Regions from separate parts of the Shewanella sp. KCT genome, predicted to be linked through region 1. Evidence: riboswitches for the same ligand, from Rfam matches in the RefSeq annotation. Region 1 holds a riboswitch; the other holds the start of a gene.
The links. A riboswitch is a leader RNA that binds a small molecule or an ion and turns the genes downstream of it on or off. The one in region 1 is predicted to bind thiamine pyrophosphate.
Positions count from the first base shown of each region.

Region 2: it holds a riboswitch for thiamine pyrophosphate, as region 1 does, so the genes downstream of both, AYI87_RS01375 (TonB-dependent receptor) here and thiC (phosphomethylpyrimidine synthase ThiC) in region 1, are expected to answer to the same signal.

Region 1 covers NZ_LVDJ01000019.1:34,317-38,322, forward strand. The annotation lists gene AYI87_RS19465 (hypothetical protein) at 25-954, shown strand; TPP riboswitch at 1,101-1,199, shown strand; gene thiC (phosphomethylpyrimidine synthase ThiC) at 1,380-3,416, shown strand; gene AYI87_RS19475 (bifunctional hydroxymethylpyrimidine kinase/phosphomethylpyrimidine kinase) at 3,419-4,006, shown strand, end outside.
Region 2 covers NZ_LVDJ01000001.1:299,806-303,811, forward strand. The annotation lists gene AYI87_RS01360 (PaaI family thioesterase) at 1-414, shown strand, start outside; gene AYI87_RS01365 (PaaI family thioesterase) at 411-875, shown strand; gene AYI87_RS01370 (YcfL family protein) at 906-1,295, shown strand; TPP riboswitch at 1,424-1,544, shown strand; gene AYI87_RS01375 (TonB-dependent receptor) at 1,617-3,758, shown strand; gene AYI87_RS01380 (YkoF family thiamine/hydroxymethylpyrimidine-binding protein) at 3,823-4,006, shown strand, end outside.

The DNA.
Region 1 (4,006 bases):
GCTAAAAGCCCTCGTGTCGAAGCTATGGCGGCGATGATTGGCTGGAGAGAGTTGTTTATCTTCTTGGTTGTCTTGCTGGCGCACCTTGCATTGCTGGCCCTGCTGAGTTGGCAGTTTAAGGGACCATACCTGGCTCAGGGTTCAATTAAGCAAGGCAAGCAGGCCATCAGCGCCTATATGCTGACTCAGGCAGAGTTTGATGCCATGAAGGCCAAATCTCGCCCTGCCGAGGTACCAGTAAAAGCACTTCTGACGAGCGAGCCAAAGCAAGATACGCTTAATCAAAGGGTTGAAGTGACAGAGGACAATCCGGCGCCAGTTTCCGCTCAGCAAAGTACCGCGTTGATTAAGCCGAGTCCTGAGAAAGTGGCGTCAGCTACTCAAATTACTCGTTTCCAGCCCAATGTTGTCCAAACAAGTGTTGAGCCTTCCCTTGATTCAGCAGTTGAGCTCTCCGAGCCTAACATCGTCTCTAAAATCGAGGTGCCCGCTGACACTCAGAAAAAGAATGAAGCATTCTCCTTCGATGGTATGAAAGGTCTTAATCTGGAGAGGGGAGCAGCAGACTCGGGAGCGGTAAGCGCTGCAACTGGCGATTATATGGCGAGGCACAGACAGGCGCAGCTGGACAAGTTAGTTGAGCACGCCGCCGACAAGGCCACCCAGAAGCAGTCGATGAGCGAGATGGATGGCGAGATGAGGGTGTTAGCCTTGCCTAAGGAGAACGAGTATGAGACGGCAATCACCTTAGACAGCAAGTTGGACCCTAATCGCATCGTCAAGATAGGGGATACCTGTTATCGCGTGGTGAGTGTGGCGACGCCAATCAACCCCCATGGGGAAAACTTAGGCTTCCCCTTTAAGTGTGGTGGCGACAAGGTGAAACAGGCGATTAAAGATTCCCTCGATAAGCATCTGAGTATGATGGGAGTAGAGATTAAAGATAAAAACTAGTGTGATATATTTTCATGCTTAAATTAACATGATGCTTTAAATTTTATATAAGTGTTTGATTTTTAATTATTATGTGTATCGATTAATTTGATGTCATCATTCATTTAAAGGGGCTTGCCACCCTCAATCTCTTAGGTCTATACTGAGCCCTCTTGTCGGAGTGCCATTAGGCTGAGACCGTTTATTCGGGATCCGTTGAACCTGATCAGGTTAGTCCCTGCGAAGGAAACAAGCATAATATGACCTTAGTGTCCCGCCGTTTTTTATTGGCCAATGGGATTGAAATCGCTGCAAATTTGGCGAGTGAAATCCCAGTGACACCCAGCATATTTTTGAATCAGGCGATTTCTTGGCCTGGCTCAATGCCCTCAACGCCAAACTTCTCCAGACAAGCAACTTCATCTAACCCTATAGTGAGATTGCTTATGTCAACACGTCGCGAAATGCGAGCAGAGGCCCAGGCCTTTATCGATAACCTCAAACCCTTACAACACCCTAATTCGCAAAAACTTTATCTCAGCGGCAGCAGGCCGGATCTCAAGGTCGCCATGCGGCAGATCTTTCAGTCAGACACCCTGATTGGCGGCACGGCTGAGGCGCCTGTCTATGAGAAGAATCCCCCTATCACCGTCTATGACTGCGCCGGGCCCTATTCAGATCCCGAGGCCGATATCGATGTGCGTCGTGGTCTTGTTAAGCTGCGCAGCGAGTGGATTGCCGAGCGCGGCGATACCCAGGAACTCGAGCAGGTCAGCTCAGGTTTTACCCAGCAGCGTCTGGCCGATGAGGGGCTAGATCATCTGAGGTTTGAGCAGCTGCCCAAGCCAAGACGCGCCCTTGAAGGTAAGGTGGTGACTCAGATGCACTACGCCAGACGTGGCATCATTACCCCAGAGATGGAGTATGTGGCGCTGCGTGAGAACATGGCTCGAGAGACAGTGACCGACGAGGTGCTCAATCAGCGCGCCCCGGGTGAGAGTTTCGGTGCCAAGCTAGGTGAGCCTATCACGCCAGAGTTTGTGCGTCAGGAGTTGGCGGCGGGCCGGGCAATCTTACCGCTTAACATCAACCACCCTGAGGCTGAACCTATGATCATCGGCCGTAACTTCCTAGTGAAGGTCAACGCCAACATAGGTAACTCGGCGGTTACCTCCTCTATCGAAGAGGAGGTGGAGAAGCTGGTGTGGGCCACCCGTTGGGGCGCGGATACCGTGATGGACCTTTCTACCGGTCGCTATATCCATGAGACCCGCGAGTGGATCATCCGCAACTCGCCTGTGCCCATCGGGACCGTGCCCATCTATCAGGCGCTGGAGAAGGTCAATGGCGTCGCCGAAGATCTCACCTGGGAGATCTTCAGAGATACCCTGATCGAGCAGGCAGAGCAGGGGGTGGATTACTTTACCATTCACGCCGGTGTGCTCCTGCGTTATGTGCCTATGACAGCTAAGCGCCTCACAGGCATAGTCTCTCGCGGCGGTTCCATCATGGCCAAGTGGTGCCTCTCTCATCACAAGGAAAACTTCCTCTATGAGCATTTCGATGAGATCTGCCAGCTGTGCGCCGCCTACGATGTCTCCCTCTCGCTGGGGGATGGCATGCGACCAGGCTCCATCGCCGATGCCAACGACGAGGCGCAGTTTGCCGAGCTGGAAACCTTAGGCGAGCTGGTTAAGAAGGCCTGGCAGTATGATGTGCAGACCATCATCGAAGGGCCGGGCCATATCCCGATGCAGCTTATCAAGGAGAACATGGATAAGCAGCTCGAGCTATGTGACGAAGCGCCGTTTTACACCCTAGGCCCTCAGACTACCGACATTGCCCCAGGCTATGATCACTTCACCTCAGGCATAGGCGCGGCGATGATCGCCTGGTATGGTTGCGCCATGCTCTGTTACGTGACACCCAAAGAGCATCTTGGTCTGCCAAACAAGGAAGATGTGAAGCAGGGGCTGATCGCCTATAAGATCGCGGCCCATGCTGGCGATGTGGCCAAGGGGCATCCCGGCGCGCAGATCCGCGACAACGCCTTGTCTAAGGCGAGGTTCGAGTTCCGCTGGGAAGATCAATACAACCTGGGACTGGATCCCGACACCGCCAGGGCGTATCACGACGAATCACTTCCTCAGGAGTCGGCTAAGGTAGCCCATTTCTGCTCTATGTGCGGCCCCAAGTTCTGCTCGATGAAGATCACCCAGGAGGTGCGCGAATACGCCGCGGCCCAAGCGATCGAGGTGAGGGAGATTGAGGTTGAGCAGATTGACGTTACTGCTAGCGCGCCGAAGGTAGATATTCAACAAGGGCTGGCGCAGATGTCGGCGCAGTTTAAGCAAAGTGGTAGCGAGCTCTATCACAGCGCGGTGAAGCAAAGCCCCGCCATTGAAAGTGCCTATCTCGAACGTACCGCTCTTGAAAGTACAGCTCTTGAAAGTACGGTTCTCGAAAAAGCAGAAGAGGTGTAGCCATGTCCGCTGAAAAACCTATCGTCTGGACCATTGCCGGTTCAGACAGCGGGGGCGGTGCGGGCATTCAGGCAGATCTTGCGACCATGGCGGACCTGGGCTGCCATGGTTGCAGCGTGATCACCTGCGTCACCGCGCAAAACTCGGTGGCGGTTAACGGTGTCGAGCCTGTGAGTGAGGCTATCTTGCTCGCTCAGCTCGATACCTTGCTGGCAGACCTGCCGCCAAGGGCGATCAAGATAGGCCTGCTTGCCAATCAGCGTCAGATTAACCTTGTCGCCGATTGGCTGGCGACCCATATTGCGCCACTGAAAACGGATGATGGCCAGCCTATCCCGATTATTCTGGATCCCGTGATGGTGGCCTCCTGCGGCGATGCCTTGACTGGCGAATCTGCTGTTCAGGCCTCCGCTCAGCCCAAAACTAAGCTCAAAACTAAGCCCAAGCACCTTGCCGGATTGGATTTCAGCCCCTTCGCTAAGCTGCTTACCCTGATGACGCCGAACGCCAGCGAGTTTGGCAAGTTGGTGGGAAGTGAGGCGACATCAAGTGATGAGATGCTAGGTCAGGCAAGCGCACTCTCAAGGCGC
Region 2 (4,006 bases), on a different contig from region 1:
CTCAGTGTGCTTGAAGCCAGCGAGCAGCATGTGCTGATCGAGCTGCCCTACAGCAGTGAGCTTATCGGTTACCCAGACACAGGCGTGATACATGGCGGGGTGATCACCACCCTGATGGACACCGCCTGCGGCACTGCCGTGGTCTGCAACATCTTCGATAAGTACAAGTCGCTGGAGTTGTCGCCGACGCTGGATCTGCGGGTCGACTACATGAAACCTGCCGAGCCCAACAAGAGTGTCTATGGCTTTGCCGAGTGTTACAAGCTCTCTTCGAGCGTGGCCTTTACCCGCGCCATCGCCTATCAGGATTCTATTGACGATCCTATCGCCCATGCGGTGGGCTCTTTCATGCGTATCAGCCCCGAAATGGTGGGTGACGCCTTCAGACAGGCCTTGATGGGAGAGGGGAAATGATCATGGTCACGCCAGAAGCCAATCAGGCATTAAATGTTAAAGATATCGTCAAGAAGGCCACGGAGCTTAACGATTTTGGTCACCTGCTGGCGCATGTTCCTTATGCTAAGTTTATCGGCATGCAGGTGGCGCGCTTCGGCGACGAGCTGGTATTTCAGCTACCGAAGAAAGATGAGAATATCGGTAACCCAACCCTGCCGGCCATTCATGGCGGGGTGATCGCAGGATTCATGGAGATGTCGGCGATCGTGCAGCTGATGGTGTTTATGCAAACCACCAAGGTGCCAAAAATCGTCGATTTCTCTATCGATTACCTGAGGGCGGGCCACCATAGAGATAGCTTCGCCGAGTGTAAGATCACCCGTCAGGGACGCCGTGTGGCGAACGTAAACATCAACTGCTGGCAAACCAACCGTAAGGCTTTGATTGCCACCGCCCGTGCCCATTTTCTGATTGAATAGATGTTAAGGCGCAGCGTAAGGAGAATAGTGATGAACAAAGGATTAGTGTTAGGCTGCTTGTTGCTGGGACTGAGCGCCTGTGCGCCTCATACCGGCGGCATCATGACCAGCTCCACTGGTGAGGTTCGGGTCGATAACGGCTCTTTCCACTCAGACGTGGATGTCAGCGCGGTGACCACTCAAGCGGAGGCGGGTTTCCTGCGGGCGCGCGGCACCATTATCAGCAAGTCATCAAAGGATCTGCGCCTGCAATATAAGTTCACCTGGTATGATATCAATGGCGCGACGGTAGAGGATGAGGGGGTGAGTTGGAAGTCCCTTAAGCTTCACGGCAAACAGCAGATGCAGGTGACGGCGCTGTCCCCCAATGCCACCGCGGTGCGTTGTGAACTCTATGTGCGCGAGGCTATCTCCAATTAAAAATCGCTTTCAGGAATGAGTCGAGCGAATGATTTGATGAAAACGTCAGCAATGCTGGCGTTTTTTTATGGATCACGCGCAAATATTGCGTTAAATATGTCAACTCTTTGTATGAGTCATGTATAATCGGCCTCGCCAAGGGGTGTTAACGCCAAGCCATAGCTTAGCGATTGACTGAGATGTCCGCGGGACGAACCCTTAGAACCTGATCCGGCTAATACCGGCGTAGGAATGGGCCACATCACTAGATTTAACACAATCTGTCTGTGCATTCTTTCTCGCTTTCTTAAGTGCCGGATCTCAATATTGATTTGAGGTCCTATGTTTACATTAAAATCTTATTCACCCATCGCCCTTGCCGTTGCGGCGGCGTTAACTCATACCAGCCTGATGGCGAGCGATACGCCGCCAGCCAACGACGAGATGGAAGTGATTGTCGTCACCTCCGATTTTCGCCAGTCTAGCCTGGACAAGATGCCCTCTAGCATCAGCGTCATAGATCAACAGCAAATTGAGGACGAGGGCGCCCAGCACTTTGAAGACGTACTCAACGGCATCGCCAACTTCAACTGGTCAGGCGGCAGCTCGCGGGCGAAATATTTCCAGATCCGTGGCGTGGGCGAGCAGGAGGAGTACCAGGGCGCACCTAACTCTTCGGTTGGCTACATCATAGACGACATCGACATGTCGGGCCTTGGGATGATCTCCAGCATGTATGATCTGCAGCAGGTCGAGGTGCTCCGTGGTCCACAGGGTACACGCTATGGCGCCAACGCCTTAGCCGGTCTCATCTACCTTAAGAGTAACGATCCTACCTCGGTATTCGAGCATGGCGCCGAGGTGCAACTGGGTGACGATAACCTTCGCACTTACAGTGGCTTCAGCTCTGGCCCTCTAAGCGATTCAGGCAAGCTTTTGTATCGCGTATCGCTGCAGCAACATGAGCAGAACGGCTATCGCGACAATCTTTATCTGGGCCGCGACGACACCAACGGCAGAGATGAATTTACCGGCCGCATCAAGCTGCGCTGGTATGCCACAGACGATCTGGTGGCCGATCTCAGCCTGATGCACGCCGACTTTAACAACGGCTACGATGCCTGGACACTGGACAACAACGGCTTCGATACTCTCACAGATGAGCCGGGTGTCGACAAGCAGCGCACCACGGGTGGCTCGCTTAAATTAACCTACTCGGGCGCCGACAGTTTCGAGCTGGTCTCACTAAGCTCAATGGCCCAGAGTGATACTCACCACGGCTACGACGGTGACTGGGCCAACCCTGAGTTTTGGGCGGCCCGCAGCTGTGAGGGTGAACCTTGTCAGTACGACTACACCTGGAACAAGCTGGGTGACAGAACCACGCTGTCTCAGGAGTTTCGTCTAAGCTCCACCGAGGCGGGGCGTATCTTCGATGGCAGCACCGACTGGTTGGTGGGTGTCTATGGTCTGAGACTCACCGAAGACAACGACACGCTCGAAGTATATAACGGCTGGGAAGACAGACTGCTTGCCGAATATGAAGCGACTAATTTGGCAGTTTTCGCTCAGTTAGACAGCGACTTAGGCAATGGCTATGCACTGTCAGTGGGTGCCCGTCTGGAGCGCCGCGAGAGCGATTACAGCGACTCGGACAAAGATGCTTTCGAGCCCTCAGAGAACATGTGGGGCGGTCATGTTGCCCTGAGCAAGACACTTAGCCCAGGTCAACAGGCCTATGTCCGTATCGCCCGTGGCTACAAGGCGGGTGGCTTTAATATGTCATTGCCGACTTCCTTGAGCGATAAGAAGGAGTTCCAGGCCGAGACTCTGTACAACTATGAGCTAGGCCTCAAGTCAGAGTGGCTAGATGGCGACGCGACCACACACTTCTCGCTGTTTTACATGGACAGACGCGATCAGCAGGTCTCTGCCTCACAGCAAAACCCCGACGAGCCACAGAAGTTTATCCTCTACGTCGAAAATGCCGGTAGCTCACACAACTACGGCGCCGAGCTGGAAGCCAACTGGTATGCCACTGATAACCTTAAGTTATACGGCACGTTAGGCTGGCTAGAGACCGCCTACGGCGATTACGCCTACCAGGATAAGTACGGTGGGTTGGTTGATCTCACTGGCCGCGAACTGGCTCACTCACCTAATTTTACCTATAGTGCGGGGGCGACCTATCGCAGCGATCTGGGCTGGTTTGCCAACCTGACCACCAGTGGTAAGAGCGAGTTCTACTACTCAGACAGCAACGACTCTAAGTCAGAGCCCTATACTATCTTCAATGCCCGAGTCGGCTACGAGACAGAGACCTGGTCGGCTTATCTCTGGGGGCGCAACCTGTTTGATGAGAAGTATGGCGTGCGCGGCTTCTATTTCGGTAACGAGCCGGATAACGGCTGGGCCGATAAGCAATATATTCGCTACGGCGATCCTCGCCAGTTAGGCGTCACTGTCAACGTCAAGTTTATGTAATTGGCGCTTTGCTGTTGCCAATCGTTGTAGGGGCGGGCAGGACTCGCCCCCTTAAGGAGTTAAGATGAAATTAACCGCTGAAATCAGCATGTATCCCCTCAAGGATAGCTATATCGATCCCATCAAGTGGTTTATCGGCCGGGTTGACACATATGCCAATATCGAGCGCCGCACCAATGCCATGGCCACTCAGGTGTGCGGCGAATATGGCGAGGTGATGCAGATGTTGGCCACCGAGATGGAAGCCG